DNA from 3 places in the Cytobacillus sp. MT66 genome. Region 3 is predicted to be linked to each of the others. Evidence: riboswitches for the same ligand, from Rfam matches in the RefSeq annotation. Region 3 holds a riboswitch; each other region holds the start of a gene.
What was found. Region 3 has a riboswitch for thiamine pyrophosphate ahead of thiT (energy-coupled thiamine transporter ThiT). Riboswitches for the same ligand answer to the same signal wherever they lie in the genome.

Region 1 (8,120 bases), on a different contig from region 3:
ACTGCTACTTTGAAAGTCGAGCTGATGCCACAAGAACAAGATGTTTATCGCTGTCAGCTGTTTGTGGAATCAATTGTAAAACATGCTAGTAATAAGAAAATACAAGTATAAATATCTATAATAATATTCATGGTCCTTGCGGTTCTTACTGGATAATGGTTCGAGAAATTAAATTCATGGACTGGTCATTTTTTTCGATCAGTCCATTGTTTATCAATAAGGGTAACCTTATCCCTATACCATTAAGAATGCGTTATATGATGGAGCTTTTTAGGATTCCAAGTTGAGCACGAAGATACAATTTAAATTAATTTATAAATCATCTGTATAATTAAGAGACAGATAATTATGAGTAAAAGGTACTTTGCTATTTTTTGAGGGATTTTAGGTAAAAGTAGAAGACCTATTTGAGAACCAATAATCGAACCAATAGCCATAGGAATTGCATAAGACCAATGGATAAATCCAGTCTGATAAAATACAATGAACCCTCCGGTGCAACTTCCAAGAATTAAAACCCTTGTCATTTGGATAGCCTTCATATATGTATGGTTGTTTTTCATATAATAAAGAATACTAAATGTGGAGGCGCCTGGCCCAAATCCCCCATCATAGGCAGCTACAAATAAAGGGATATATAGTCTCAACTTATTGGTAGGAGATTTATGAACAAGTTGTATATTAGCTGCCCACTCCTTACTTTTCAGGGTAACGATTAATGCAAAACAAAGTAATAAGAATGCTACAATATTCATTGTTTTTTCGTCTATATGTGCCGTTAGTAATGAACCACCAACCCCTCCTATAAGTGCTACTAATATATTTCTCAATATCGATTTTACAGTAAGTTGCTTATGACGGATTAGATAAAATACACTTGAAAGTGCAGCTATACCGGAGGAGAACTTGTTAGTAGCAATACTAGTTTGAATTGGAATACCGGTTAACATCATGCCTGGAACCGTAATTAGCCCAGCTCCTCCAGCTAACGTTCCCATGAAAGAGGCACCTAACCCAATAAAAATTAAAACAAAAGGATGAAAGCTTCCTCCTTTTATTCCCCAAATCCCTGTTCCAATGCCAATTAATGACATAGATGAGAGAAAGAAAATCATATATATTTTGCTTTGACTTTTTTGTTTACTATGCTGTTGGAATTCTTCTTTAATGATAGATGTATTCATTAAGTAATCCCCTTTACCATTCCTTACAGAAAGAGTATAAAATAAATATTGATAAGTCTAATATATGTTTTAAATATTTTTATAAAAAAAATTTATGGGAGGCTAAATCATTGAACCTTCATTCTCTTCGGATTTTTACTACTGTGGCGTCCATAAAGAGCGTTACTGAGGCTGCAAGAGTTCTTTCCCTAAGTCAGCCAGCCGTAACCATTCAAATACGAAATCTAGAAAAAGAAACAGGATTGAAGTTAATCGAGGCAGAAGGAAGAGGGATCAAACTGACCAACTCGGGTCAATTTTTATTTAAACAAGCCGAACGTTTATTTGATATGGAAAAAGACATAGAAAATAAATTGAATCAATTAAGGAATGGAGAGCTAGAAAATTTACAAATAGCATCAACTTATTTACCAGCTAATTTTTTGTTACCCTCATGGCTGGCCAAGTTTAAAAATGAATCACCTTTGGTAAATGTAGATTTATTTAGTGGTAATTCAAATGAAGTACTCGAAAAATTACTTCGCTATAAAGCTGATATTGCTTTTGTAGTAAAAGAAAAGTGGAAACAAACAGAATTAAACCTCCATCACTTAATGGACGTAGAATTTTGGTTTATTGTCCCGAAAAACCATAAATACAATGGAAAAGAGGTATTACTATCTGATTTGGTCCAAGAACCATTTTTATTAAGAGAGGAAGGAAGTTCTACAAGGGAAGTTCTTTTTTCTTTGTGCAAGGTTCATGGAGTTACGGTTCCACGCATAGGGTTGCAATTTCATGGTTTAAATGAATCTGTCCGTGCTGTTATAGCTGGGTATGGAACAATGCTAGCACCTTCACTGGCAGTACAAGAACACTTGAAGCGTAAGGAATTGGGGAGAGTTAAGGTTAAAGGTATTGAAATAAAACGCCCTGTATATCTTTGTAGCCGTAATAAAGATAAAGAATTATCTCCCAATATCGAAGGGTTCCTGAATATAATAAAAAGTAATCCTTTTTAAAGAAAAGTAGGGGAAAAGGTGGGATTTCTGAGGATTGGACTTCTGTTTGTTAAGGTACCCATAGTATTTTAGTTTTTATAACGGGGAGCATCTGGAAAATGTGATTCCGCCCTTGATCCATTTTAGAGGTCAAATCCCTTTTAAAATGAGCAATTCCAATAAAAATGGTAAATAACATTCTTCAGTTTGCAGTGGTTGTATCTAACCATAATTCCTTTAAACTTTTTGAAATTAGTTCCGTGATTATTTTATCTAAGGTGAAGCGAAAATTTAGGTACAGAATAGATGTATCCTTAAAAAGGAGAATTACACTAGAACAGATAGAGATGTATTCAGATAGTGGATGGGATTATGTAACGGGCTATCAATTTTTTTAAGTATATTCATCACCTGTTGAGCCCGATGTCCCAGAGCTACATATAGACCCGGCCAGAAATCTTTTACACTAAAGGCACTGGGTAAGAAATTAGCCTTTAAAAGAAGCTTAAATGAACAGTAGATTATCAATTACTCATAGTAATCCTCCACCTTTGGGCGGTGGTTTCTCGTTTAATTAAATTCAGTGAATTTTTCTCATTTTATAAATTTTCCTTTTATTTTAACGCAGTTTCATGTATATTAAAATCAAATAGAATAGAAATAACTAGGGGAGTCCAATAAGTTGGGCTGAGAAAGAAACACGTTGAAGTTTCTTGACTCTTGGGACCTGATCTGGTTCATACCAGCGTGGGGAAGTTAGTCATTATAGTCACACTACTTCTGTATACATATAGCCGGGTCCAATTATTTATTGGACACCGGCTTTTTTATGTACTTCATAAGCTTTAATAAGCTCTCCACTTGTTGTGTTCTTTATCTTGTCCTTATATTCATAAAAGGAGAGATTTATTATGTCAATGTCAACATCCTCATTAAACGATCAAAGTATTTCCATCATGTCTAATTTTTCCGGAAGTGAAAAAGTATATGTAACAGGTTCTAGACCGGACATTAAAGTTCCAATGCGTGAAATCAAGTTAAGCCCGACAACAGGTACGTTTGGAGAAGAAGAAAATCCTCCAGTGCGTGTGTATGACACCAGCGGACCATATACAGACCCTGATTATTCTGTCGATATTACTAAGGGTCTTCCTGCCCTTCGCCGTTCATGGATTCAAGAACGCGGCGATGTTGAGGAATATGATGGCCGTGAAATGACACCAGCGGATAATGGTTATAAAGATGAAAAGGATCCTCGCGCCAACCGTCATGCGTTTCCTAGTTTAAAGCGAAAACCGTTACGGGCCAAAAAAGGAAAAAATGTGACACAACTTCATTATGCAAGAAAGGGAATTATCACTCCCGAAATGGAATTTATCGCAATTAGAGAAAATATGAAACCTGAATTCGTACGGGATGAAGTTGCAAAGGGGCGAGCGATTATTCCCTCAAATATCAACCATCCAGAATCAGAGCCCATGATCATAGGCCGTAACTTTCATGTGAAAATTAATGCAAATATTGGTAATTCTGCTGTTTCATCTTCTATCGAAGAAGAGGTTGAAAAAATGACCTGGGCGACACGCTGGGGTGCTGATAATATTATGGATTTATCGACAGGGAAAAATATCCATACAACACGGGAATGGATCATTCGGAACTCACCGGTTCCTGTCGGTACTGTCCCCATTTATCAGGCACTTGAGAAAGTAAATGGTGTTGCTGAAGATCTTACCTGGGAGGTTTACCGTGATACCCTAATTGAACAAGCAGAGCAAGGTGTTGATTACTTCACCATTCATGCTGGTGTTCTTTTGCGGTATGTCCCGTTAACAGCTAAACGTTTAACAGGTATTGTCTCTCGTGGTGGGTCTATCATGGCACAATGGTGTCTATACCACCACAAAGAAAGCTTTTTATACACTCACTTTGAAGAAATCTGTGAAATCATGAAATCCTATGATGTTGCATTCTCTTTAGGGGATGGCTTACGTCCTGGGTCTATTGCAGATGCGAACGATGAAGCACAGTTTGCAGAATTAGAGACACTTGGTGAGTTGACAAAAATTGCTTGGAAGCATGATGTACAGGTGATGATTGAAGGACCAGGGCACGTACCGATGCACCTAATTAAAGAAAACATGGATAAACAACTGGAAGTTTGTCAGGAAGCGCCATTTTACACACTTGGGCCTCTTACGACTGATATTGCTCCTGGTTATGATCACATTACATCTGCTATAGGAGCTGCAATGATTGGTTGGTATGGGACGGCAATGCTTTGTTATGTAACGCCAAAAGAACATTTAGGTTTGCCGAATAGAGATGATGTTCGTGTAGGGGTTGTCACTTATAAAATTGCTGCACATGCTGCTGATTTGGCAAAAGGACATCCAGGAGCACACAAAAGAGATGATGCTTTATCAAAAGCTCGTTTTGAATTCCGTTGGAGGGATCAGTTTAATTTATCTTTAGATCCTGAACGTGCAATCGAATATCACGATGAAACGCTACCTGCTGAAGGTGCTAAAACAGCACATTTCTGTTCTATGTGCGGACCTAAATTCTGCAGTATGAGAATCTCACAAGATATTCGTAACTTTGCAAAAGAAAAGAAAATTGAAACGAAGGAAGCTATTGAAATAGGTATGAAGGAAAAAGCTGAGCAGTTTAAGAAATCTGGTGGTAACATATATCAGTAACTTTATTAGGGGGTTATTAGGGTAAAGGTCGATAAAATAGAAGAGGAAATTAATCAACTCATCATAATTTTAAAGGAAATCAACATTATGAAAAAGGTATCAAGTGTAATTAAAAAAATGTTTTATATTATATTATTAGTAATTAAAAAGCTTCATAAGAAATAAAGCTAAGAGATCCCATAAGAAACCTTGCCTTAATTTTTTAGTTGAGGCAAGGTTGTTTAACGTTATATATAAAAGACATTCCAATAGAATTAATGCCGCTTCGATCAATAAAATTATTTTATTACATACGGAAAGTTAACTTATCCACATGTTAATGGAACAGGTAAGTATTATTATTACTCCAAATAACCGGTCAATTATTATTAAGTGGGGTAGCTATTTTTACAACATAGCTCTTTATATTACTTTCACCCTTAAAATTCGTTTGGGAAATTACTTATCAATGAATCTAAAACAAGCTTAACAAAGCAAATCAAATTGTTGAATATATAAAAATTTTATGATAATATAAATATATTAATTCGCATATAATTACTAGGAATTAAAAAATATTAAAACCTGATGAAAAAGGAGAGATTTATATTGGCTATATCTACATATAAAGCAAAAACTTTTTTAAAAGAGAACGTGTTAGTAGAAGCTGAGGCAAGAAGTCATAAGGTAATTATCGATGAACCGGAAAGCCTAGGGGGCTCAGATAAAGGAATGAGTCCGGTTGAACTCCTTCTTTCTGCCCTAGGGGCATGCCAGTCAATCGTAGCAAGAACCTATGCGAAAAAATTTGATATAGCTCTTCAAAACTTTTGGGTTGAGGTAGAGGGAGATATTGACATTGACGGATTTCTTGGTAAATCTGATGTGCGGCCAGGGTTTCAAACAATAAGATATACATTTCATATTGAAACAACAGCCCCTGAAGAAAAAATTGAAGAATATAAAGAATATATTGAAGCCCATTGCCCTGTAGGCGATACAATTGCAAATCTAGTTAATCTTGTTTCCACAAATGTAGTTGTTGAGAATCCTGTTAAATAATGTTGTATGATTATCCTTTGTAAAGGATCATTATATGAAGTGGCTGTCTATTTAGACAGCCACTCTTCGTTAAATACACTAATCTAGCATTACTTCCTGAATAACTTATTGCAATCTGTACCTTTACCACATTCCGATCAATTCGGAAGGCCCACTACACAACAGTCCAGCAGTTCGATGGCAGAAATCGCAAACGGTGCGAATGAACTTGCTAACTGGGGAGAATAATTAAATAGCCAAGTGAGATAATTTCAATTAAGATTTTATTATTTTAATATTAAAAGTAATAATGGGGATCCTGCCAATAAATGCATTATTGGCAGGATCCCTTTTATATTTTTAAAATCAATTTATTTAAGAGGCTGGTTGTAAATTTTAAACTATATGCTTAATATCTATATTTTTAAATATAATATTTTTCAATAAATATCTATTATTATATATTTCAAAACCAAAATATGAATATACCTAAAGGTACACAATATTAATTATTTAAAAGTCGGCATCTAAAAATACGCGAATAAAAACAACTGGCCTGATAAGACCTGACTTAAGCAGTTGGAATCATGCTCCTAGACTTTTGCTCTTTTTATATTTTCCTTCATAATGTGTAAAGTATTTCATTTTCGATAAGGTAAATAATGTGATCGCTACCCAAATAAACATAAATGAAATGAAGTGGGTTTTTGAAAAAGTCTCATGGTAAACAAATACTCCAAGAATTAACGTAATCGTCGGTGATAAAAATTGAATAAATCCCAGTGTTGATAAAGGAATTCTCTGAGCCCCTTTGGCAAAGTAGAGAAGCGGTATGGCTGTCACGGCCCCTGCACCAATAAGCAGAAAATCCGTATTAATAGATACGGCTAAAAAGGACTGTACCCCCTTATAAGAAAGTAAGACCATATACAGAAAGGCAATAGGTGTGACGGCCATAGTCTCAAGGGCTAAACCTATATCTGCATCTAACTTGATCTTTTTTTTTGCTAAGCCATACAAACCAAAACTAAGTGCTAGAATAATTGATACCCAAGGAAAAAGGCCGTATGAAATTGTTAGAATCAAAACACCTAATAAGGCAAGAGCAAACGAAACATATTGCGATACTGACAATTTTTCTCTAAAAACAATCATTCCAAGCAAAACACTTACAAGCGGGTTAATGTAGTACCCAAGGCTTGCCTCAACCATATGATCATTATTAACTGCCCATATATAAATATACCAGTTGCCGCTTATTAATAAGGAAGCCACTATTAAGGCTGCCATCAACTTTTTATGTGTTCGAAACCCTTGAATGGTCTCTTTAAATAATCCCCACTTTTTTGTGATTAATAGAATTGCAGCCATAAAGAAGAATGACCAAATAATTCGGTTCGCTAATATCTCTTCTGCGCTGACATGCTGAATAAACTTCCAGTAAATTGGCAGCAAACCCCATATAAAATAGGAAAAGCCCGCATATATAGCACCTTTTTTGACTTCACTTTGATTCATAAGCCTTTTTCCCTCAATTCTTTCTAGTCTCGAAATATATTATAGATGCAGGAACAAGCTTTAATCAATCCTTTTTGATATCGGAAAAATACCGAAAAGTGCAGGCTCAATTGCATGCACTTTAGGGTTTTGTCGCATTTTCCATTTCTTTTTGTCTTAGCTTTACCCTTGAAATGAACTAAATTGGGTCGTAAATAGAAAAATATCAACGCTAATTGATGAAAAAGACGGGCCATTCATCGCCATCAATTGCGCAGCTATACCTGAATCGCTGTTGGAAAATGAGCTTTTTGCACACATAAAAGGGGCTTTTACAGGTTCAAACGCAAATAAACCACCTGGAGATGAAGAGAAAAGTCACCTATCTCATTAAGAAATATCGTTCCCTCATTAGCCATCTCAAATCTTCCTAATCATTGGGTAGGTAATATACGTGAACTACAAAATGTTGTTCATCACTTTATGCAATTGGAGATGTGATTTGATCACGGTTAAAAGCTTGCCTTCCTATCTAAGTGACCTATATAAAAAGCAAGGTAAACAAGAATGCTCTTCAGCAAATATCGACTGTAACATCCTGCAGAAGAAAGAAACATACGGGAGAAAAGGAGCAAATACTAAAGCTATTGGATCAGCTTGGCAGAGATACGACAGGCAAAAAGAAAGTGGCAGAACAGTTGAACATAAGCCTTCCTACATTGTATAGAAGAATTAGC
Region 2 (11,819 bases), on a different contig from region 3:
GAATCACTATAATTCTCCCTAACCATTTCCCTAATATGCTTTGACTATACTGAATCAATGTTTGGTTTGGATAGAGAAGACTTAGTTTTCCAGCAATAAAGGTGATTCCTATTCCTGCCAACCCAGCAAAAACAAATGAGATCCAGGCGTCCTGCTTTGCTTCCTCAATTGCTGGTGATTGTGTCAGTAACAAAACCATTCCAATTTCTAGAGATGCAATCATCCAAAATATTTGATACTTGGAAATTTTCATTTCTGGATCTCACTTTCTTTCAAATGTAAAGGAGAACCAGTTACCCCAGTTCGCTCAATATGTATATCCACTTTAACTGTAATATCTGCATCTGAGAATTTCTTACTCCAATCCTTTTTCCATATTTTCCATTTCCGAGGGTATTTCTTATGAACGGATTGTCCAAAATCCAATATATCTGTTTTATATTCTTTTTGAACTTTTGTAATGGTACTTATCATATGATCTTGCAAATTCTTATTAAATGAACGTTCTATTATTTTAAGATTCTTCGGCTGCTTTAGGTCTAATGCTGTATTATTTTCACGAACCACCCCTGTTCCGGAAAGCTTTATATGAAATTGCACTTGATCATTTTGTATAATGGGTTGGATCTTACTTTGAAAATTCATACCCAGAATACTTACATTTCCTTCTTCCCCTAATAAATTTGTGTTTAAATAATGAGTATTTAACTTGTTAATAATCCACAATCTATCAACAGCCTCCCGATAGGACAAAAATCCAACCAACTCAAGATCCTGATTGAAAATAGCTCTCCCACCAAGACGAAAGGTCTCGGTATCCTTTTCTTTCTCCTGTTTCCCTTCTTTTTTAGAACTAATAATTTCAAGAATCGGTAATGTCGGACTAATTCCCTCTGAACTCGCACCTTCCAAAAAGTCCTTAAACGTAGTGCTTTCTGGTCCTGCTGTACTTTGGAACATTTTCATTGCAGCAGTAGAAGGCATATCTTCCATCTTGTACGGTACCTCCATAAAATCCAATGCATCACCGTTTTTTAAAACAAAAAAGTTCGTTCGTATGGGAAGTTCAGGCTCTCGACTGTATACATCAAGGATGTTCGATATCCCGTTTCTGGCTAAGCGTTCCCCAATTACAATAACCTTCTGATGGCTTGGAAAAACTTTCCTTGAGAGCTTTCTTTGCAAATTCTGAGTTACATCCAAAAGACTTTTCCCCGTCGCTGTTTCAACTATGTATCCTTTGCCTTGACCACTACTTTTCTCACCAATTTCCCCAGGAACAACAATCTGAGCACTGCCAATATATTCTCCATCTTCATTTTGGTCGAAACCCCACCCCAATATGATCGCCTGATCGTTAATTTCTCTTTCATCCCAGCATCCGGTAGTTAAAAACATACAAACTGGCATAATAAGACATATTTTTAATCTTTTGATCATCTCATCATTCGTTCCTTCCTTCAGGTTTTCGTCCGCTGCCCTTCAGGAATACGGGTTTTATCTTGACCAGCTACCCTTATAGGTCGGCGATGCATGCTCCATCTAGGTGCTCGTACCAAAACATCCTTTAGATATTTTGGGTTTTGCGGGGCAATCGGACTTAAATAGGGAACCCCAAAGGATTGAAGATGAACAAGATGAATAAGGATGGCAATCATTCCTAGAATAACTCCATAAAGACCAAACAATCCTGCTAGGATAAGTATAGGAAAGCGAAGGAGTCTGTATGCAGTGCCAAAATTATATCGCGGTACAGCAAATGAGGCTATTCCTGTGGCTGCTACCACAATAACCATGGGAGCAGAAATAATACCAGCTTGTACAGCAGCCTCCCCTATAACAAGCGCTCCTACAATACTAACAGCTGAACCAATTGTCTTTGGAAGTCGTATCCCAGCTTCACGTAAAGCTTCAAACATCAGCTCCATCATAAATGCTTCAAGCAACACTGGAAATGGGACATCCTCTCGTGCAGATGCTATACTTATTAACAAATTTGTTGGAATTAACTGTGGGTGAAAAGTTATTACTGCAACGTATATAGAGGGAAGCAGTAATGAAATATTAAATAAAATATAGCGAATCCAGCGAATAAAGGTTACATAAATAAACCGTTCATAGTAGTCTTCAGCGGCCTGCAACCCCGACCAAAAGGTCATGGGAACAATCAGAACAAATGGAGTATTGTCCACAAATATGGATACTTTCCCTTCCAGTAAACTACTGCAAACGATATCAGGGCGTTCGGTGTTTTGAACTTGCGGAAATGGAGAAAAAGGAAAATCTTCAACAAACTCTTCAATATAACCAGACTCGATAACTCCATCAATTTCAATCGACTCGAGTCTCTTTCGTACTTCCTCAATAACAGAATCACTTGCAATTTTTTCAATATATACAACTGCTACATCCGTTTTTGAAAGTTTGCCAATTGTAAATGACTCTATCTTCAATCTAGGACTCCTAATTCGTCTTCGGATTAAGCTTGTATTCACACGTAATGTTTCTGTAAACCCGTCTCTAGGACCACGTATGACGGTTTCGGAGGAAGGCTCTTCAATTGACCTTTTTTCAAAACCTTTTAAATCTGCAAGTAAAGCAGTTGTTTCTCCCTCGACTAGAATGGCGACATTTGCCGTTAATATACCATTAATTAATTCATTTACATTCTTGGTTGATTTTATTTGAGCAACCGCACGAAGCTGATTTTCAACAAATTCTTCAAATATAAATACTTCACATTTTTTTTCAGATGTCCTAACAGGATTTAACAAAATCTCATCGAGAGGTTTTGTGTCACATAAACCATCGATATAAACAAAAAGTAATTTTGTTTTATCGTTTATAGGTACAACACGAAACACAACATCGGAACATTGTTGAAAAATATTTCGCAAAAAACGTTCATTGGCTGAAAGGTCTGATCTTATTAATTTATCTGTTTCTTCATTTGAAAAAGAATCAATCATTTCTGAAAGCCTAACTTTTTTTCTTTTTCTTAAGTTTAGAGGTAATTTCATGAACAGTCATCTCCTCTCATGGTATAGTTTCCCAGAAAGGAGATGAATTATACTGGTTGATTTTATACATTCCAAGATACGGAAATCCCTATTTTCTGAAAAGGACATTTTATTTAACCTTATGATGGTAAAAGGCAAATAATCCCCAGCTTTTTGTCAGGATGGGGATTGAGTTAGTATATAGTTTATTTCATTAGGTTTCTTCCTATTAACAAGTTTTTATTGGTAACCTAACTTCAACCGTAGTACCTTCATTTTCTTTACTTTTTACTTCTATTGACCCGTTATGTTCCCGAATAATTCTAAAACATATCATTAAACCTAAACCAGTACCTTTTTCTTTATTACTATAGAACGGCTCACCTAATTTCTGAACTCTCTCCTCACTTATCCCAGTTCCATTATCAATTATTTTTATCAGGACATTTTTCCCTTCAATACTGCCTTGAATTTCTACAAACCCATTTTTAGGAATTGCTTCAATGCTATTTTTAATTATATTAATGAAAACTTGTTTTATTTGGTTGGTATCACTCATAATCTGAGGAAGATTTTGTTTATACTCTTGGAAAATTTCTACATTTTTTAAATTTGCTTCTGGTTTTAATAATGTCTCAACTTCTTTAAGTATCGTTCTAATATTAACCTTTTTTAATTGAATTTCTTTTGGTTTGGCAAGATTAATAAATTCCTCGAGAATTCCTTCAACTTGTTTTAACTCCTTGGAAATTACTTGGAAAAATTCTTTCTTCATGATTCCTTCCTCTAAAAGTTGAATGAATCCTTTTATTGAAGTTATAGGGTTTCTAATTTCATGTGCAATACCTGCAGCTAGTTGACCCACAACTGATAATTTCTCTGATTTTGAGAGGTGCTCTTCCATTTCCCTTTTTTCAGTAATGTCTCTCCCCACTACTATAAAATGTTCTGGATCGCCATTTTCTCCAAGGACTGGGGTACCTAGTCCTTCAATTAATAACGACTTCCCATCAACGTTAACAAACCGAGCTTCCATCCTTAATGGATTCATAGTATTTATTATTTTTTCAAATCCCATCATTACGCTTTGCCTGTCATCAGGATGTAGTAAATCAAACGATCTTTTACCTATATATGATTTTAATGGGTTACCCATTACTTTTCCAAGGGAAGGTGATGCATACTTTATCATTCCATTTATATCCAATAGCATTATTATGTCCGTCATGTTTTCAGAAATCAGCCGATATTTAGCTTCGCTTTCTTGCAAAGCTTTCTCTGCTTTTTTCCTTTTCGTTATATCTATACATGAGCCTATGACTTGTACTACTTTCCCCGCTTTTTTAATAGGCCGTAAAGTTGCAAGATAATAAATCCCATTTAGCTCTTCCTCATAAGTAACAAATTCTTCTCCTTGCCATGCCATCTTATAATAGGCAGTTTTATCGAGGGCAGTTGTATAAGGAAGAAAATCACTTAACTCTTTTCCTATCACTTGGGAAGGAGTCATTCCAAGACGGTATAATAATTCCCCGTCACATTGTGTATGAATAAATCGTTCATTAATTTTCTCATACTTAAATATCATACCTTGCTGCAAACGAATCGTATCGCGTAACTCTCTTTGGGCTGATTCCAATAATTCTTTCAATAACAATTGTTGATTTATATCTTTAGGGATTCCATGTTCTTCAACTATTTTTTCTATTTCAAACCATTTTTCTTCTAATTGGGATGCTGTTAAGGGCTTGCTTAAAAAATATCCTTGTCCTTCATCACATAAATGTTGTTGTAGAAAAACTAGTTGTTCTTTTGTTTCTATTCCTTCTGCCACTACAATCAAATTCAAATTATGAGCCATTGAGATAATGGTTTTAACTATGGTTTCATCATTTGGATTGTTTCGAAGTTCTTTAACGAAAGACCGGTCGATTTTTAATGTATCAACAGGAAAATTTTTCAAATAACTTAATGAACTGAAACCTGTACCAAAATCATCGATACTAACATGGACTCCAATCTTTTTAAGATATTGTAACATTAAAATTGTACGGTCAATATCAACTGTCATACTTTCAGTAATCTCAATTTCTAAAAAGTGTGGTTCTAATCCTGTTTTTTGAAGAATGGATTCAATGGTATCAATAATATTTGTCTGATTAAATTGAATAGCTGATAAATTGACGGAAACAACTGTTGAAAAACCTTGTTGTTGCCAATTTTTATTTTGTTTACAGGCAGCATTTAAAACCCATTCTCCAATAGGTAAAATTAATCCTGTCTCTTCAGCAATAGGTATAAATGTTTCTGGCGATACCATTCCCCATTCTGGGTGGTCCCAACGAAGTAATGCCTCAACACCCACAATTTTCCCCGTATTTAAATTGATTTTAGGTTGATAGTGAAGTAATAACTGATTATTTTCTATCGCCTTGAGGAGCTCTAACTCTAATTTTATAGCATCTACTCTTCCTTCACTCTCATCAAAGGAGTAGAACTTATATTTATTTCTACCCTCTTTTTTTGCCTGAAACATTGCATTTTCTGAACGTTTTATTAATAATTCTTCACTTTGCCCATCCTTAGGAAACTGGCTAACCCCAACGCTAATTGAAATTCTTATATCAAACCCATTTACACAAAATGGACTTGAAAAAGATTCAAATATTCGTTCAATCACAGATGAAATTTCATTATCATCAAGGTTTTCCAACGTTATAAGAAATTCATCTCCATAGTAACGAGCTATGAAACCAAATTGATTTATTTTTTTCTCAATTTGTCTTGAGATTTGTTTTAATACCAAATCACCTACTCCATGACCATATGTATCATTTACATTTTTAAAATTATTAATATCTATAAATAAAACAGCAAATGAACCACCAATAGATTGTGATTGTAACTTGCGTTTTAAGTATTTATTAAAATAAAAACGGTTCGGTAATTCTGTGATAACATCGTAATTAGCTAGGAAATTAATGTTTTGAAACTCTTTCTTTTTTTCTGTAATATCTCTAAAAAGTACAGACAAGCCTTCCTTAGAAGGAAATGCCCTTATTTCATACCATCTATTATTAAAAAGTTCTTCAAACTCTACAGGAACTTGTTCGGACAAAGCCCTTTTATATCGTAATACAAATTTATGCAAGTCACTGTGTGACAATACATCATAAATATATTGCCCAATCGCATTTTCTTGTTTAATTTGTAAGAGTTTTTCTGTAACATTATTTATATATTCAAATTTTAATTCATTATTTAACGAATAAAATGCATCGGATACTCGCTCTAAAATATCCTTTGTATTGGATATAGTACTCAATGGTGATCTCCTTTCGTTAGGACCTAAAAAAGGAACTAAATTATTCACTAATATTATATAGGTATTCCTGTTTCGACGGCCAATTTAATATAATACATCGATGTTCTTAAAACACCTTGAACTTTCATCCATTATTAATCTTTTTTTTAGAGTGTACCTAGCGAAATGGTATTTTTCACTCTACAACTAAAAGCACCCGTTCCTAATATAAGGTTAGCCCGATTTTTCTGGTTAACCTTTTTATATTTGGTCATATGATTACGGTAGTCGAGGTAGAACGTCGCACCCCTGGGACTCGATCCCGTTAACTAAACTGTTCACCCCCTACTTGCATAAGCATGTTTCAGGCTGTTGGGACAAGGATCCCGTTTAACAAGCGAGCCTATGACATTACAAGAAGCCTTAGGAGATACTGAGTTTAGGAGGAGAGAGTATACGAATCCGTCATTTGATAAAGTAAATACTTGTGAATTAGGGCAGAGTAAACACCAATCAGCATTTTAATTTTTATTTCTAAATTGGTTAAGATGCTTCAGAAACTGTTTCTCCTATTTCTATATGTCCTAAAGGAATACCCCACAGCCCTACATCTGCTATTTTCTGTAACAAAACTTGATTCTCTTCTTTCATAATAATTACAGGAACACCAGCTTTAAATTCATCATTTCTCTACATACAATAAACCTCCCTCTATAAATATTGATTTATCAACGGTTTACCCGTTGGTAGGGTGTCAAAACACGTTTTCTAACAAAATTTTTATATTATGTGAAACTCTTCCAATGTATGGGTATACTACGCGGTCATTACTGGATAATGTGGAAATTAGTGATTGAAAATTACGCGATGCACAATGGATCACTTATTTTCTGGTTTTGTCTCCTTGGTTACAAATTAGGGGTCAATTCTGCAGATTTGACACCCCGTATCATACCAAGAGGGCTCTTTTTGTACAAGTCCCCGAAAAAGCTTCTAACAGGAATGCTCCATTAATTATTAAAAAAAGGCCGAAAGGAAAGATTCAACGCATAGCAAATACGCTGAACCTTTCCCTCGGACCTTTTATGTCAATAGGTGCCTTTTACATTTGTAAAAGTTGTAGACCTCCATCACAGACCTAAATAAATAGCGTAACCTATCTGCAATTTTCCAGTTCATTTCATATTTTACAACTAATAATTAAAAAGTTAATTGGGTTCTTATAACCTGCTATTGTTTATTGAATAACTTAGAGCATCGAATCGCTTCCTTTTCTAAAGAGCGTAATTCTTGCTGATGAATCACGCCCTTAGTGAACAAACTATTATTAATTAATTTTTGTATCCCTTTTACACATACCAGAGGTATTTACTGTTAAGATATATTATTATTTAACAGCTTCTTTTAATTCTTGCCCGGCTTAAAAACAGGAATTAAAAGAAGTAGCAATTCTATTTCTTCACCGGTTTCGACCATTTCTACCTGAACGTTCCCGTACCTCAAACGTCCGGAAATCCAATTAATGGATTTTTTTCTCTTTCAGCAAGTGTGTTTGAAACCGTATTAAACAAGGCATCAACTGCCTTTGAAGCATCCTTCTGTGTTAGTTCAGCTTATGCTGATACAACTTTCACTAATTCTGTTTTATTCATTCTTTTACACCTCTATATTCTAAATTTACTATGTAACAAGAAAAATATAGCCCAATAAAGTAACATTAATCAATATTAACAACCTTAAAGGCACATGAGAGGGTGTCATGACTTGTGAACATGGTAAATACTAAAGAATTTTGCCCGTTTGTTTAGTGCGTCCACCCTCATTTTTTTTTACAGTTTGCTTATATTAAAGGAAACCATTTGATACATGTTTCATAATATTGATTTCCTTTAAAATGATGGTCACAATTTTGTTGAATCTTTTTAGCGTTTCTCCAAAAAAGCAAGGTGAGTTTTTAATTGATTGATCTCCTCCTCAATTATTTGGAACTTCAACGTAAACCTCCTAACAGCAAGAGTTATTGATATAATTTACCACCAGATTCCTTAAACTCTTCAGCTTTTTCCTTCATTCCTTTTTCTATTGCTTCTTTTGTATCGAGTTTATTTTCTTTCGCGTAATTACGAATATCTTGAGATATCCTCATGCTACAAAATTTCGGTCCACACATTGAGCAGAAATGTGCTATTTTTGCACCTTCTCCAGGTAACGTCTCATCATGATATTCTAAAGCACGTTCAGGATCCAATGATAAATTAAACTGATCTCTCCATCGAAATTCGAAACGAGCTTTTGATAAGGCATCATCTCTTTTGTGTGCACCTGGATGCCCTTTCGCTAAATCAGCAGCATGTGCAGCTATTTTATAAGTTATAACACCTTCACGGACATCATCTCGGTTTGGTAAACCTAAATGTTCTTTTGGTGTAACATAACATAGCATAGCTGTACCATACCAACCAATCATGGCTGCACCTATCGCAGATGTAATATGATCATAACCAGGAGCTATGTCAGTTGTAAGTGGCCCTAGAGTATAGAAAGGCGCTTCCTTACAAACCTCAAGTTGTTTGTCCATGTTTTCTTTAATAAGGTGCATAGGTACGTGACCTGGACCTTCAACCATTACCTGTACATCATGCGCCCAAGCAATTTTTGTTAGTTCACCAAGAGTTTCTAATTCCGCAAATTGTGCTTCATCATTAGCGTCAGCAATTGAACCAGGACGTAGACCATCTCCTAAAGAGAATGCAACATCATAAGTTTTCATAATCTCACAGATTTCTTCAAAATGAGTATATAAAAAGTTTTCTTTGTGGTGGTGAAGACACCATTGAGCCATAATAGATCCACCCCTGGATACAATACCTGTTAAACGTTTTGCAGTTAACGGAACATATCGCAAAAGAACACCAGCATGAATGGTGAAGTAATCCACGCCTTGCTCGGCTTGCTCAATCAAAGTATCACGGTAAACCTCCCATGTAAGGTCTTCGGCAACACCGTTTACTTTTTCAAGTGCTTGATAGATAGGAACGGTTCCTACAGGAACAGCTGAATTGCGAATAATCCATTCCCTTGTTGTATGAATGTTTTTACCTGTTGATAGGTCCATAATATTATCAGCACCCCAACGAGTGGCCCATGTCATTTTTTCGACCTCTTCTTCTATGGAGGATGTAACAGCAGAATTTCCAATATTTGCGTTGATTTTAACATGGAAATTACGTCCTATGATCATAGGCTCTGCCTCTGGATGGTTGATATTAGAAGGGATAATTGCTCGACCTCTTGCAACTTCTTCGCGTACAAATTCAGGTTTCATATTTTCCCTTAATGCGATAAATTCCATCTCAGGAGTGATGATGCCCTTCCTTGCATAATGAAGCTGTGTAACATTTCCACCTTTTTTTGCACGTAACGGTTTACGCTTTAAACCCGGAAACACATTATGATTAGCTCGAGGGTCATTCTCATCCTTATATCCATTGTCTTCAGCCTTAACTTCTCTACCTTCATATTCCTCAACATCCCCTCGTTCATGAATCCATGTGCTTCGAAGAGGAGGAAGACCTTTTGTAATATCAACTGAATATTTAGTATCCGTATAAGGTCCGCTTGTATCATAGACCCGAACTGGTAGATTTTCTTCTTCACCAAAGGCGCCCGTTGTAGGACTTAGTTCAATTTCACGCATTGGTACCTTGATATCGGGTCTTGAGCCTTCAACATAAACTTTTTTACTACCTAAAAAACTAGACATGATGGAAATGTTTTTTTCGTTTAATGAAGTTCTTGACATAGAGTAAATCTCTCCCTTTTTTATAATTAAAGAGGACGAGATCTAGACAATAAAAGAGGAATTAAAGAAATGAATTAAATAAAAAAAGCCGAATCCAAAAAGGATGGACCGGCTTTGTATGTGGAAATTTATTTAATACATGATTATTTTTTCTAACTTCCCCACGCTAGTATGAGCTAGATCAGGTCCAAAGGGTCAAGAAACTTTAACGTGTTTCTCTCTCAGCCCAACTTATTGGACTCCCCTAGTTATTTCTATTCAATTTGGTTTTAGTATACACGAGTTTTAAGTAAAATAAAAGGACCAATAAAAAATATAAAAACCATTTGATTAAGAGACGGACAGCAATTGGTTCTATTGGTAATATGAATTAAACAATAAACATTTTAATTTTTTACAAGAGAGGGAAATAAGGTTTACTTAAGAAGAAAATGAAACGAAATTCCTTAGTTTAAAGGTTGAAAGTCTAAAAGAATCTCCTTTAACTATATGTATAACTTGAGGGGGTCCACATATATTAGGATGAAATTTAATTCCTTTTTCTACCGTACAAATTATAATGGTAGAACTCTTCTTCTGTTAAATTCTCTGTGTATCTACAGGGCGGTCAATAAAAGAAAGCTTGAATAAATAAAAAATAAGGATCGATCTTCAAGCTTATAGGATTACTTTGCGGTCTAGAGAAGAACCCTGTCACTAAGGCTTTTTGAAGGGTATAAAAATTGGCAAACCCATTATTTAATTATTTCAACCGTATGCTCCTCATGCTCATGTAGGCGATCATCATTTTGCACATGGATAGTTATTATGTAAATACCAGCTTCTCTAAATGAATAAGAACCAGTGTATTCGCCTGAATCAGCTTCTTCTGTTTCTACCCAATCATGCTTGTCTGCATTACTTTCATGATAGATCTCATAACGGACATTCGCATTTTCAAGCGGTTCATGATCAATCTGTAAGTTTACAGTCAAATTAGTTGGTTGATTCATCTTGATATCTTCCGGCTTCAGAAAATGCATACTAAATCCTTCGGCATGACTGCCGTGTTCATGACCTTCAGCTTGGTCTTGGTGCCCTTCCTCATGAGCAGCAGTAGCGCCTTCACCGATTGTAATTTGTTTTTTCGGCATGGTGTGCATATCTTTTGCTGTTGTGTGTGCATATATTTCATAAACCCCATCACGGTCAAATGCTACTTCAGCTGTATATGTTCCATCGTCATTATTATTCGCTTCTATCGTAGTACTTTCATCTTCCTTGCCCATTTCCCAGTATTCAAATTTCACTTCTTTGGCATCTTTCACTTTTTCTTCACCATAATTAACAATGGCCTTAAGTTTAACCTTTTCATTTACTTCTGCCTTTTCAGGAAGCACAAATTCAACTTCGATGATCTTTGGTTCTTCAGATGCCTGCTTTTGCTCATTTTTATCTGTGTTACCACATGCAGATAAAAGGCCTAAAACTAAAATTAGCAGCAGCATTCCAATTTTTCTTCTCATTTAAGTTCCTCCATCTATTCTTAGATTCGTCATTATTATAGAACTTTTTTAAGGTCATCTATGATAACATCAACTACCTCAGCCTCTATCCCACTGTAAGATTTAATAATTTTCCCTTCTGGGTTTACTAAAAAGAAGCTAATTCCATGTGTTACTTGGTCAGTTCCTGCAGGCGGCGCTGCCAAAAGGGATTGAAATGAGTCTATCGA
Region 3 (11,819 bases):
GTTACTGCGATTTTCTGTTGGAATTGAGGATTCTTACGACTTAATCGAAGACTTGAATACTGCCTTTGCCAGTATCTTAAACAAGGAAAGAAAACAGATAAAAGCTCTTGATTTATAACAAGAGCTTTTATCTGTTTTATGTAGCTGATTGCCTTGTGCTGATTTTAATGACTTTGTCGTTTTTTGGATCAAAATCAATATCAATATAGATTCCAAATTCCTGCCCCGCTTCTTTAGCCCATAGCTTAAATCTCTCTGTTGCAATATTTCCTTTATCCTCTCTGCCAATATGCAAGTAATCAACAATATCAGCGTTTGGATATTTTTCCATGGCTGTTTCCATAGCAAGTCTGCCCCATTTAGCATATGGTGGTGCATCAGGCTTGGCATACAGGGTTTGCGGCGAATATAGACATAAAAGAAAAAGAACATTTAGGACGGATAAGCCTATTTTAATTTTAAAATTCATTGCTATTTTCCCCTGCATTATTTTCAAACTCTTCCCGCATTCTTTCCTCTTCTTCCATAACTGAAATATAGGCTATCTGTTCTTCCAATAAGTGATGAAAAACATCTTTATCCTCTTGGCAATTAAATCCCTTTTCTTTGTTCATACTAAGGTCTGCCTCCTAAGAATGTTTTTTCCTTATCATTTGAATTTACATATAGCCTTATTCAAAATTCTCCGCTCGAATAAATTTGCAGTAATTCCTGCATTCTATAAACGAGGAGGTGCGGTGATGGATACTGGTGTTCCAGAAATGCATCATTTGAAATACGATCCTATTATAGCTTTTACAACAGATTCCATTGTGACAAATACAGATCTTGATGCTGAAAGTTCAATTGGCACAACAAAGGAACCTGAGGAAAATGATTATAATCCATTTGATTGATGTAAAGCATTGCCGTCAAACGAGGCAATGCTTTCTATTATTTTGAAAAAAATAATATTTATTGAACTGTGATATGAATCACAAAAAGCCGTATGTGATATTATTATAATTAATATAAATAGAGGATTAAATAGGACGGTGATTTAAATGGATTATAAAATTAACACACTTTTTGGAGAGATTGGCGGAGCTGAAACATTGGAAGAACTAGTTAATGCCTTTTATCCCCGTGTATACGCTGATGATGATTTAGCTCCATTATTTGTTGGCGACATGGAAGAAATTAAAAGAAAGCAGCGAATGTTTCTATCGCAATTTACTGGGGGACCCGCCCTATACAGCGAAGAGTTTGGGGCGCCAGCTATGCGCTATCGCCATATGCCCTTTGAAATTACCCCTACGCGTGCTAAAGCCTGGCTTCGCTGCATGAAGGAAGCTTTTGAAGAAATTGGATTAGATAAAAGCCCTGCGGGTGAAGCTTTTTATTCCAGGCTGACACAGGTTGCTGGGATCATGGTTAATTCCGAGGATCAATAGAAATCAACAGGGGGCTTCTCTCGCATATTTTGCGAAAGCAAAAGCCCCCTTTCATTTCTACTTTATTGTCCATTCACCTATCTCCTGAAACGAATTCAGATCATAGGCGCTGATTTTATCAGGTGATAAAGCGTACATAGCATCACCGATATAAATTAGTCTATCAATATTATTTTCCCATTCTTCATAGGGTATTTTTTCTTTTTGATGTGTAATTTTTGTTTTAAGGCTGAACCCTTTAGTTAAATCAAGTTTGTACACATAAGCTCCTTGGAAGTTGAATTCAGACTCATATGGACTATTTTTCTTATTTTCATAAACCGCAATTGGGAATGCGATCACGTTTTGTTTCTTATTAAATAATAAAGCTTTATGATCATAGTTTAATGGGGAGTACGTTCCCCTGCCTCCTATGATTTCTGTGAATTTTTCCTTTGGATTGGCCATGTCAGTTACGTCAAAAAGTGAAATCTTTACACCATCAGTTAGAATAATTGGCCGATCCCTTATACCTTTCCCTGATACCTTCGTATCATGGCCAAAACCAATTAAGTGGTTTTCATCATATGGGTGAAGATAATTACTAAAGCCCGGGATTTTTAATTCACCGAGTACTTTAGGATTTTTCGGATCTGAACCGTCTATAACAAACAGCGGGTCTGTTTCTCTAAATGTGACAATATAGATCCTGTCATTCATAAAGCGGGCAGAATAGATCCGCTCCCCTCTCGCTAAATTCTCAAGCTTGCCAACTTCATCGAGGTTTTCATCCAGAATATATAGATTATTTGCTGACGGCCGATCTTCATCCCAAACAAAGCCATCTGTTGTAGCGATGCGAAAGTATCCCTTGTACTCGTCCATTGAGAATTGGTTTAATATTGTTCCCTTAATGTCACTTGAACTGTGAAAATCAACTTTCATACCGTTGATTGAAAATTTATAGACCGTTGTTTGCGGCTTACTGGACCTGGATGTTTCGATCATCCAAGGAACAAATTTATTGACGGCAAGATAAAGATTTTCCTTAGACATATATAATTGATCGCCGCTGCCTACAAATGCTGTAACCTGCATTTTTGTATTCGGATTCTCTAGATCAATAACAGCAATGTTTGTAAAATTAGTTTCTTGCGACTGCGGAAAATACTGAATATCCTTGTAATCAGCTGCCTGAGCCTGCGCTCCCTGCTGGGAATCATAATAACGCGGTCGAAGGTCTATTTCAGCATTCTCCTTAAGAAGCCAAATATCGGGATATTTATTGGCAATGAGATATACTTTGCCGTCCATAAGCCTAGAAGAGACCAATGTACCTTCTATATCAATTTCCCTTAGTTTTTTTGGATTCTTCTTATCTTTGACATCATATATAATCGCCTTGGTTGTTTCATGGATAGGCGCAATCCCTATGTCTTTTCCTTTGCCGTGGGTTGTATTGGTCATTTTTTCATAGCTATGGCCCATGACAATTAAAGAATTTTTATGCAAAAAAAGCTGAGTCGGCGAGAATGATGGATCATACGTAATGAGTGCATCTAGTGTCATTTCGCTGGCCGGGACAGCACGTATCAATTGCAGCTTGCCATCCTTCACTTGGAAGATATGTGTACCGTCTGTTTTTACGGTATCCCCCTCATCGATCCCCTCAACCTGAACATTCGTATTTGAAAAATCTTGTGAACTGCCGGTATCAGCCTTTGAAGATTCTTCACTTGCTGCAGCGGATTCCTTCCAGATAGATTGTTTCATCCTCTTTTCTTCTTCTTTTAATCTTTTAAGAAAGTAAGCATTTAAAGCTTCCTTAGATTCAATGCTTGCGATATCCCCTGCTTCAGTTATTCCAGAATCTGTCACTGCGGAATAAGACGGTTTGAAAGTTATCATTGTGATCAAGGTCATGATAATGAACAGGACCCCGCCAAACAAAAACCATTTTTTCTTGATAAAACATCACCCCTTTAATGACTTTGACGCAAAGGGGGTTCCAATTGTTACAATTGTTATCAGTTATTTCCAGTATATGTGTTTAAACAAAAAATCCACTCATGCGAGTGGATTTTTTGTGATATTGTATTTTTACCAATCCTGTGTGAGCTCAAGTAATTTGTCAATTTCAATTTGTCTGATCATATACCCTAAATTATCATCCGCCATTTCTTCTGTCGCTTCCAAGAGTTTGTCAATATCGGTAGGAATTAAACGCATACATCAGATCTCCTTTTTGAAAAATACATTCAAATATTTACAAGATCATTCGATGTTTAGTTCCCTGTTTTTGGGGGTAGTAAACTAAAAAAATATTTCTTTATAAAAGATTCAGCAAATGCCCCCAGGCTTTAAGTCACAATTAAAGTTGACGGTTAATATACTGTAATGATTTTTATCCTTGAGTCTGATGACATTAATATAATAGAAGGTGTTAATGGATGAACCGGCAAGTAAAATCCTATGAATTTGCTAAGGTTTTACAGCAGGCTTTAAATAAAGGACAAAATGAACACCAAATAACCGTTCAAGAGCTCCTGAAAGAGCTCATTCACCAGCTAGAGCCCATCATCAAAAAATGAAGCATGGAGGTGCAGCTCCTGTTTCATTTTTTGATTTCTAGCGCATATATTTGTTAGAAAATTGTAAAAAGTGGCGAGAAATAGCAGTTATATGGTAATATAGATTACCGTATAAGGTTACAGGAGGTACATAAAATTGTATAAAATAAAACGGGTCTATATCCTTTTGATTGGCTGTTTGATATTTAGCGCTTTTCCAGCCCTATCACCTGCAGCCAGTGAGAAAGCCTCTACTACTCCCGATGAATCCCTGGTCCTTGGTGAAAAATACCCAGCTGAACTAGTTCGGTGTGTGGATGGGGATACTGCCTATTTTAAAATTAATGGACAAACATATAAGATTCGCTTCTTATATATTGATACGCCAGAAAGTACGAATGAAACAGAACCATTCGGCATGGAAGCAAGCGTCTTTACGTGCTCTTATTTAAAATCTGGATCACTAACGATTGAGACAGATGGCAGCACTCTTTTTGATAAATATAATCGCCTCTTGGCCTGGGTATGGGTAGACGATAAACTTCTTCAAGAAGAAGTGACAAGAGCGGGTTTGGTCGAGGACTTCTATGATTATGATGATTATTTATACGAAGATCAAATCATCGAGGCGATGGCCGATGCAAAGAAGCTATCAAAAGGCATGTATGCTGATATAGAAACACCTGGCAGCACGGAAGGCTTGGATGAACAAATGGATACCGAAGATGATGCAGCAAGTGTCCCGGCAGAACCTCCCCTTGCTGAGGAAGTACTGAAAAATGAAGAGCTGAAGAAAAAAATTGAAGAAGTCAGCCAGCATGAAGAATTGGACAAGGATCAGGCTGTATCTCCTTCAGGTATCTTTATTTGGCTCGTTTTCATAGGACTTTCTATCTTTATATTTAGAAGAAAAGTCAGCAAAAGATAAAAATAGCGAAAAGACATCTTTTTAAGATGTCTTTTTTTTATTTACTTTTTGAAAATAATTGTTCAAAAAGTGTTCAAATTTTAATTATCGCCGAAAAACCACGTGTATCAAGGGGTGTGCCTGTCCCCCCGAAAAAATTCTGATTTACATTTTTTTACTTCGATTTTTCGTCACAACAAAACCTCGTCCCCCATGTTATCATCATCATCACAGTGGAAATACATTTAACAAGATTTTCTTTTAAAGAATTAATGGTATTACTCTATAAGGAGCTGGAATCTTATGAAGTTAAAAAAGTTATTGCTGCCTCTAATGGCCCTTTTTACTGCAAGCGTATTGAGCGGCTGTGATTTGGTAGTTTTTCAGCCGCAGGGTCCGGCTGCCAGAAGCATTACAGATCTGATTAACTGGTCTCTAGTTTGGATGCTTATTGTAGTTGTCGTCGTTATGGTCCTATTTATCACAATTGTGTGGAAGTATCGTGAAAAAAAGGAAAATATGAATTATGAACCCCCAGAGGAACATGGAAGCATTTGGCTTGAGATCACCTGGACGGCAATTCCCTTTTTAATCGTTATTGCACTAACAATTCCAACTGTCACCACTTTATATGATTTGGATAAGGTTCCAAAAGGGTATGAGAATAAGGAACCCCTCATTGTCCATGTAACATCAGCGGACTGGAAATGGATATTCAGTTATCCTGAAGAAGGAATTGAAACTGTTAATTATGTCAATATCCCTGAAGACCGCCCAGTTTTGTTTAAATTAACATCTGCAGGAACGATGCAATCATTTTGGGTCCCTGCTTTAGGCGGTCAAAAATATACAATGGGTAAAATGGAGACTGACATGTATCTGGTTGCTGACAACCCAGGCTCCTATCAAGGAAAAAACACAAACTTTAATGGCCGCGGCTATGCAGATATGGAATTTGAGGTTTTAGCGCAAACACAAGAAGAGTTTGATGAGTGGGTTGAGGAAGCACAGAGCCGTGCCCCTAAATTAACTGAAGAAGAGTACGAGGATTTGCTTCAGCCAACTGTTTTAGGACGAAAAACCTTCTCTAATACTCATCTTGAATGGGTGAACCATGCTGATCCTAATTCAAAAACATATACAAATCCTGAAAGCTACAGGGGTCATGGTTACCAAGGAAAGATCTTTGAAGAAAATGATAATTATAAAAATAAATCAGAAGAAAATACGAATCAGCTAGAAGCAAATGCACACACAAATCATGGGGGTGAACATGATGAACATTAAATGGGATGAAATCTTAATTACTGGCGACCCGCTTATACTAGGTTCACAGATTGCTATTGTACTAACGATGGTTGGAGTTATTGCCGGGATCACCTATTTAAAAAAATGGAAATGGCTTTGGACAGAATGGCTTACAACAGTTGACCACAAAAAAATTGGTGTTATGTATATTATTGCTGGTGTACTCATGTTTTTCCGCGGCGGTGTCGACGGCTTACTCATGAAGGCCCAAACCGCCAGACCGGAAATGGAATTTTTAAATGCCCAGCATTATAATGAAGTTTTTACAACCCACGGGGTTATTATGATTATCTTTATGGCCATGCCAATGCTGATTGGAATCATGAACGTTGTCATTCCACTGCAAATTGGCGCAAGAGATGTGGCCTTCCCGCAGTTAAACGCACTAAGCTTTTGGCTATTCTTTAGTGGTGCTATGCTGTTTAATATTTCATTTGTTGTCGGAGGATCTCCGGATGCTGGCTGGACTTCCTACTTCCCGCTTGCTGGAAAAGAGTTCAGTCCAAGTATTGCGAATAACTATTATGCGGTTGCGCTGCAGATTGCCGGAATCGGTACCCTGATTTCGGGAATTAACTTTATCGTGACGATTTTGAAAATGAGAACAAAAGGTATGACCTTAATGAAAATGCCAATGTTTACATGGACTGGTTTCATAACTTCCATAATCATTGTGGCAGCCTTCCCTATCTTTACAGTCGCACTTGCCCTTATGACAACTGACCGCCTATACGGTACACACTTCTTCACTCTATCCGGCGGCGGATTGGATATGTTATGGGCCAACCTTTTCTGGCTATGGGGACATCCAGAGGTATATATCTTGATTCTCCCAGCCTTTGGTATATATTCTGAAGTCATCTCGACTTTTTCGCGGAAATCTCTTTATGGCTATAAATCTATGATTGTTTCAATTGTATCTATTGCAATTCTAAGTATGCTGGTATGGGTCCACCACTTTTTCACAATGGGTTCAGGACCTACAGTTAACTCGATTTTCTCAATTTCAACCATGTTAATTGCGGTACCAACAGGAATAAAAATATTTAACTGGCTTTTCACCATGAGAAAAGGCCGCATTAAGATGACAACGCCAATGCTATGGGCGCTTGCTTTTATCCCATGCTTCCTCATCGGCGGTGTAACTGGTGTCATGCTTGGAATGGGGGCAGCGGATTTCCAGTACCATAATACGCTATTCCTTGTCGCCCACTTCCATTACACAATCATTCCTGGAGTTGTATTTGCGGTATTTGCCGGCATATATTACTGGTGGCCAAAAATGTTTGGATTTATGCTAAACGAAAAGATCGGAAAATGGCATTTCTGGTTATTTGTGATTGGTTTTAACCTTACATTTTTCCCAATGTTCTTCCTTGGCCTAGATGGGGCTGTTCGCCGAGCTTACACCTACTCAGCTGAGTCTGGCTTTGCTCCATTATTTGGTTTATCAGCGATTGGTGCTGCGATTCTAGCCTTAGGGTTCGCTGCGTTTTGTTATAACATTTATTGGAGTATTCGCCATGCTGACCGCAATATTTCCAGTGATCCATGGGATGCAAGAACACTTGAATGGTCTACAGCTTCACCAGTTCAATACTATAACTTTGCTAAACTTCCAGAGGTAAACAGGCTTGATGCTTTCTGGCATATGAAAAAAGAGCATCAAGGTCTAACTTTGAAGGAAAGTGAAATAGAAGAAATTCATATGCCAAGCAATTCAGGACTTCCGATTTTCATGGGCGCCGTATTCGGTATTGCGGGATTCTTCCTTGTGTTTGAGTGGCATATTGCCGCTGCAATTGCCGGTATCGGCATTATTTCCGGATTAATTATCCGTTCATTTGATTATGATGATGGTTATCATGTAAAAGTTAATGAAATTAAGAGCATAGAAAAATCATGGCGAAATGTTGAGGGTGAGGTGCACGATCATGTCAGCTAATGTAAACACAGCTTTGCCGCTTGAATATCAAAGAGAGCAAGACCGGATGAATATTCTCGGCTTCTGGATTTTCCTTGGTGCGGAGATCATATTGTTCGCAACACTCTTTGGAGTATATGGGGTCCTTTACCAGCGTTATGCTGGCGGACCTACCCACCAGGATATTATTGTGATCAAGGATGTCATGATTCAAACGGTCCTCTTGCTAACTAGCAGCTTTACAATGGGTCTGGCGATATTTGAAATGCGCCGGCACAATCTAAAAGGCCTTATAGCCTGGTTTGTAGTGACATTGCTTCTCGGGGGCGGCTTTTTATTCATGGAAATTAATGAGTTCATTCACTATGTCCATGAAGGGGCGACAATGCAAACCAGTGCTTTCCTTTCCAGCCTATTTGTTTTACTTGGCACCCATGGTGCCCACGTTACCTTAGGTATCGGCTGGGCAACGATGGTAATTATTCAGCTTTTAAAAAGAGGCTTGACACCAGTAACGGCAAGAAAAACTTTTATTATCGGACTGTACTGGCATTTCCTTGATGTAGTTTGGATCTTTATTTTCACATTTGTTTATTTAAAAGGGTTGGTGGGATAAATGGAAAAACAAATGAAGGGCTTTCCAGTCAGCCATGTGGTTGGTTTTATCTTTTCTCTCATTCTAACCTTCTCTGCAGCTGGAATTGCCTTAAAAACAGATTTATCATTCAAAGTTATCATGTGGATCATCGGTACCCTAGCCGTTTTTCAAGCTGGCATCCAGTTATTCATGTTTATGCACCTGCGTGAAGGTGAAGACGGCAAGACCAATGTCGTTAATATTGCGTACGGTGTGTTCATGGCAGTGGTTATTGTTGTTGGATCTATTTGGGTCATGAGTTCAGGACACATGCACTAATATTAATGAAAGAAATCGGCTAATAAGCCGATTTCTTTTTTTATCTATAGCCTTGGCTTCCGTCTGTCATTTCCTCCATAACATTAATGAAAAGAATGATACCGAAAACAATAATGGATGAAATTAATAATCCAAATGCGATGGCAAAAGTATAGTCTCCTATCAGTCCACTTACGAACAGACTCGTTAAAATTCCCATTATGCTTAACATTATACAAACAACTGTGATCTTTTTTATTAATAATAACTCACTGATTTGTCTCATTCTTCTCAACTCCTTTTAAGAATATTCTAACTTTGTTCACAGAATTGTCAATATTTAATGATAAATTTACAAAAAAAGCGCTTCCCTTTTAAAGGGAAACGCCTATTTTAAAAATTGCTTACGATACTTTTTTCTGTTCAATAAGTAATGTGGGATCGTTTCTAATGATTAATCGTGGAGCTGTTGAAATAAGCAGAACAGCAACGATTGAGCAAAGAATAGCTGCTCCGAGCATCGTAACCCCATTTACTGCTAGGGAAAATACAAATGGTGACATCCCTTCTGGCGCATATTCGCCAAAGAAAATAACGCCGGCAATGAAGTGCCAGAAATACCGTGCAAAGCTTCCTGCAAATACTGCTGCAGTAATCCACCCCAATGCCTTCTTTTTGGACCCGAATCGAATTTCTTTTTGGATCTGATTAAATAATAGACCCGCAAATCCAATACATGCAAAAGCAATGAAATACTCAATAAATGCTTGCACAGGTGTTGCAATCCAAGCATCTCCCATGGCTATCTGAAGAATTCCCCATAATAGGCCTGAAAGAAAACTTACCCTAAATCCCCAGCGAAAGGCAAGAATAAAAATTGGAATCATGGCAATGGAAATCGAGATGTTTGGCGTTGGTTTAATGGAAGGCAAAAGATCTAGTACAATCGCAAACGCCGCAAAAAATGAAGCCTCAATTAATGCAATTAAACTTAATTTCTTCATAAAAAATCTCCCCTTTCATTTGAATCGTCACCTCAAGGGGAGAATAGATAGACTTAGGAATAATCCACTACTCAAATCCACATTCCTTCGCTAGAATTAACTAACAGGTTCGAAGGGTCAGAACAGAAATCTGTTCACTCTCAGCACTTAGCTCCCCTTGTGGTTACGCTTATATGATTAATAACCAAAGTATATATGAATTGTCTTACAAGGTAAAGTAAAATTGAGCCAATTCATGATTAGGCATCCACATTGATTGATGGCGGTCCATTATTCTCACCAGATGTATTTTTCGTATAGGCATCTCCTAAAATATAGTAATCTAGTGAATCCTTAGAGATCTTATGGTATTCCCTTCTTTTATACATATAGAAGACCGTTCCTAAGATAACCCATACAGCCAGAGCAATTAGTGATGGCATACCTAAGGCAGATGGAGAACCTGGGATCAGCAGCAAACCAAGAAAAGCTAAACCGCTTAGTGCCCCAATTAAGGCAATGAGCTTCTTTATGGGTGATACAGTCTTGGCTTCTCCCCTGCTATTAGCGCTCCATTTAAATTCCTTATATGCTGTAAGGGATGTATAGAAATAGGCTATTGTTACACCCGTGGCAGACATGTCAACAATCCATAATAAAACGGGCCGGCCAAACCATGGCGCTACTAAACAGAATAAGCAAGTAAAAATGACACCGACGTGCGGCGTACCATACTTAGGATGAAGGTTAGTAAATGCATCTGGAAGGACTTTTGCCCGACCCATTGCAAAAAGCAAGCGGCTTGATGAGACATAAAACCCATTTAGACCTGTAAAAACCCCCATTAATAAGGATAATGCCAGCAACAGCACCCCGATCAATCCAAGCGTATCTGAAACTACATCACCAGTTCCCCAAGCAGGATTTCCAGCTACCAGCTGCTGCCAAGGCATTGCTACTGCTGTTGCAATAATCATGAAGCAATAAAGCAGACAAGCCACAATTAGAGAGTAGATAATTAACCGAAACGCCTTTTTTGGAGGGAAATTAAATTCTTCGGCTGCTTGAGGAATATTGTCAAATCCTATATAAGCCCAAGGAGCAATGGCTATAATGGCAATAATTCCCGATAAGGCTGGGATATCTGGTCTAAATAAAGGCTGCAGATTATCTAAACTGGATGCAGGATTCAGGAGCATGCTTAATGTTAAAAGTAAAACACCTCCGACAAGAACTAAGCAAAAAATAAATTGCAAATTACCGGATAATGAGGCCCCTTTAATGTTTAAATAAGCAAAAATAACTAAAGCGAACGATGCAATCAGTACTTCCCCCAGATAAACCTGCCACCCGCCAATTTCATATAAAGGAACAACATCTGTAAAAGACGGGAGAAGAAACTTTCCCAGTAATGAAAGTGCTGAGGCATTTAAAGCAACAATACAAATATAGGCAAGGGTCAAAAACCACCCGCAAATGAATGCATGATCTCTTCCAAATCCCAGGTAAGCATAAGCGAATTCTCCGCCTGAAACAGGATATTTTTCAATTAATACCCCATAGCTTACAGCGATCACCATCATTAATACTGCACCAATTGATAAGCCTATGATTGTTCCAAGTGGACCTGCTTTTCCAAGCCATTCTGTTGGCAATATGAAACAGCCCCAGCCAATGGCAGACCCCAGAGCGATTGCCCATACCCAATGCGGTTTGAAAGTTTTCTGCAGTTCAGCCCTCTTTTGCATCTTTCCCCTCCTAGTATATTAATTTATTGTCTAGACTTAGCCCGTTGATTTCCACTTCAGGCGCTTTACGAA

Region 1: it holds a riboswitch for thiamine pyrophosphate, as region 3 does, so the genes downstream of both, thiC (phosphomethylpyrimidine synthase ThiC) here and thiT (energy-coupled thiamine transporter ThiT) in region 3, are expected to answer to the same signal.
Region 2: it holds a riboswitch for thiamine pyrophosphate, as region 3 does, so the genes downstream of both, thiC (phosphomethylpyrimidine synthase ThiC) here and thiT (energy-coupled thiamine transporter ThiT) in region 3, are expected to answer to the same signal.

The regions. Positions count from the first base shown of each region.
Region 1 is NZ_JBXAFB010000034.1:484-8,603, reverse strand. It holds gene AC1Q59_RS24550 (flavodoxin domain-containing protein) at 1-111, shown strand, start outside; gene AC1Q59_RS24545 (sulfite exporter TauE/SafE family protein) at 303-1,184, opposite strand; gene AC1Q59_RS24540 (LysR substrate-binding domain-containing protein) at 1,295-2,185, shown strand; TPP riboswitch at 2,821-2,935, shown strand; gene thiC (phosphomethylpyrimidine synthase ThiC) at 3,082-4,866, shown strand; gene AC1Q59_RS24530 (OsmC family protein) at 5,455-5,907, shown strand; gene rarD (EamA family transporter RarD) at 6,472-7,404, opposite strand; partial or broken gene AC1Q59_RS24520 (sigma 54-interacting transcriptional regulator) at 7,607-7,696, shown strand; gene AC1Q59_RS24515 (sigma 54-interacting transcriptional regulator) at 7,716-7,802, opposite strand; gene AC1Q59_RS24510 (hypothetical protein) at 7,886-8,110, shown strand.
Region 2 is NZ_JBXAFB010000028.1:3,367-15,185, reverse strand. It holds gene AC1Q59_RS24150 (GerAB/ArcD/ProY family transporter) at 1-253, opposite strand, end outside; gene AC1Q59_RS24145 (Ger(x)C family spore germination protein) at 250-1,440, opposite strand; gene AC1Q59_RS24140 (spore germination protein) at 1,461-3,020, opposite strand; gene AC1Q59_RS24135 (EAL domain-containing protein) at 3,229-6,324, opposite strand; partial or broken gene AC1Q59_RS24130 (NUDIX hydrolase) at 6,756-6,954, opposite strand; partial or broken gene AC1Q59_RS24125 (HU family DNA-binding protein) at 7,691-7,955, opposite strand; gene thiC (phosphomethylpyrimidine synthase ThiC) at 8,321-10,105, opposite strand; TPP riboswitch at 10,247-10,361, opposite strand; gene AC1Q59_RS24115 (FixH family protein) at 10,840-11,610, opposite strand; gene AC1Q59_RS24110 (SCO family protein) at 11,646-11,819, opposite strand, start outside.
Region 3 is NZ_JBXAFB010000001.1:171,198-183,016, reverse strand. It holds gene AC1Q59_RS00860 (methionine biosynthesis PLP-dependent protein) at 1-118, shown strand, start outside; gene AC1Q59_RS00855 (DUF3889 domain-containing protein) at 137-469, opposite strand; gene AC1Q59_RS00850 (hypothetical protein) at 459-614, opposite strand; gene AC1Q59_RS00845 (hypothetical protein) at 741-896, shown strand; gene AC1Q59_RS00840 (globin domain-containing protein) at 1,044-1,433, shown strand; gene AC1Q59_RS00835 (beta-propeller domain-containing protein) at 1,491-3,335, opposite strand; gene AC1Q59_RS00830 (hypothetical protein) at 3,513-3,641, opposite strand; gene AC1Q59_RS00825 (YwzD family small protein) at 3,863-4,003, shown strand; gene AC1Q59_RS00820 (thermonuclease family protein) at 4,140-4,910, shown strand; gene qoxA (cytochrome aa3 quinol oxidase subunit II) at 5,193-6,176, shown strand; gene qoxB (cytochrome aa3 quinol oxidase subunit I) at 6,166-8,142, shown strand; gene qoxC (cytochrome aa3 quinol oxidase subunit III) at 8,132-8,737, shown strand; gene qoxD (cytochrome aa3 quinol oxidase subunit IV) at 8,738-9,037, shown strand; gene AC1Q59_RS00795 (hypothetical protein) at 9,078-9,302, opposite strand; gene thiT (energy-coupled thiamine transporter ThiT) at 9,421-10,020, opposite strand; TPP riboswitch at 10,086-10,188, opposite strand; gene AC1Q59_RS00785 (APC family permease) at 10,260-11,747, opposite strand.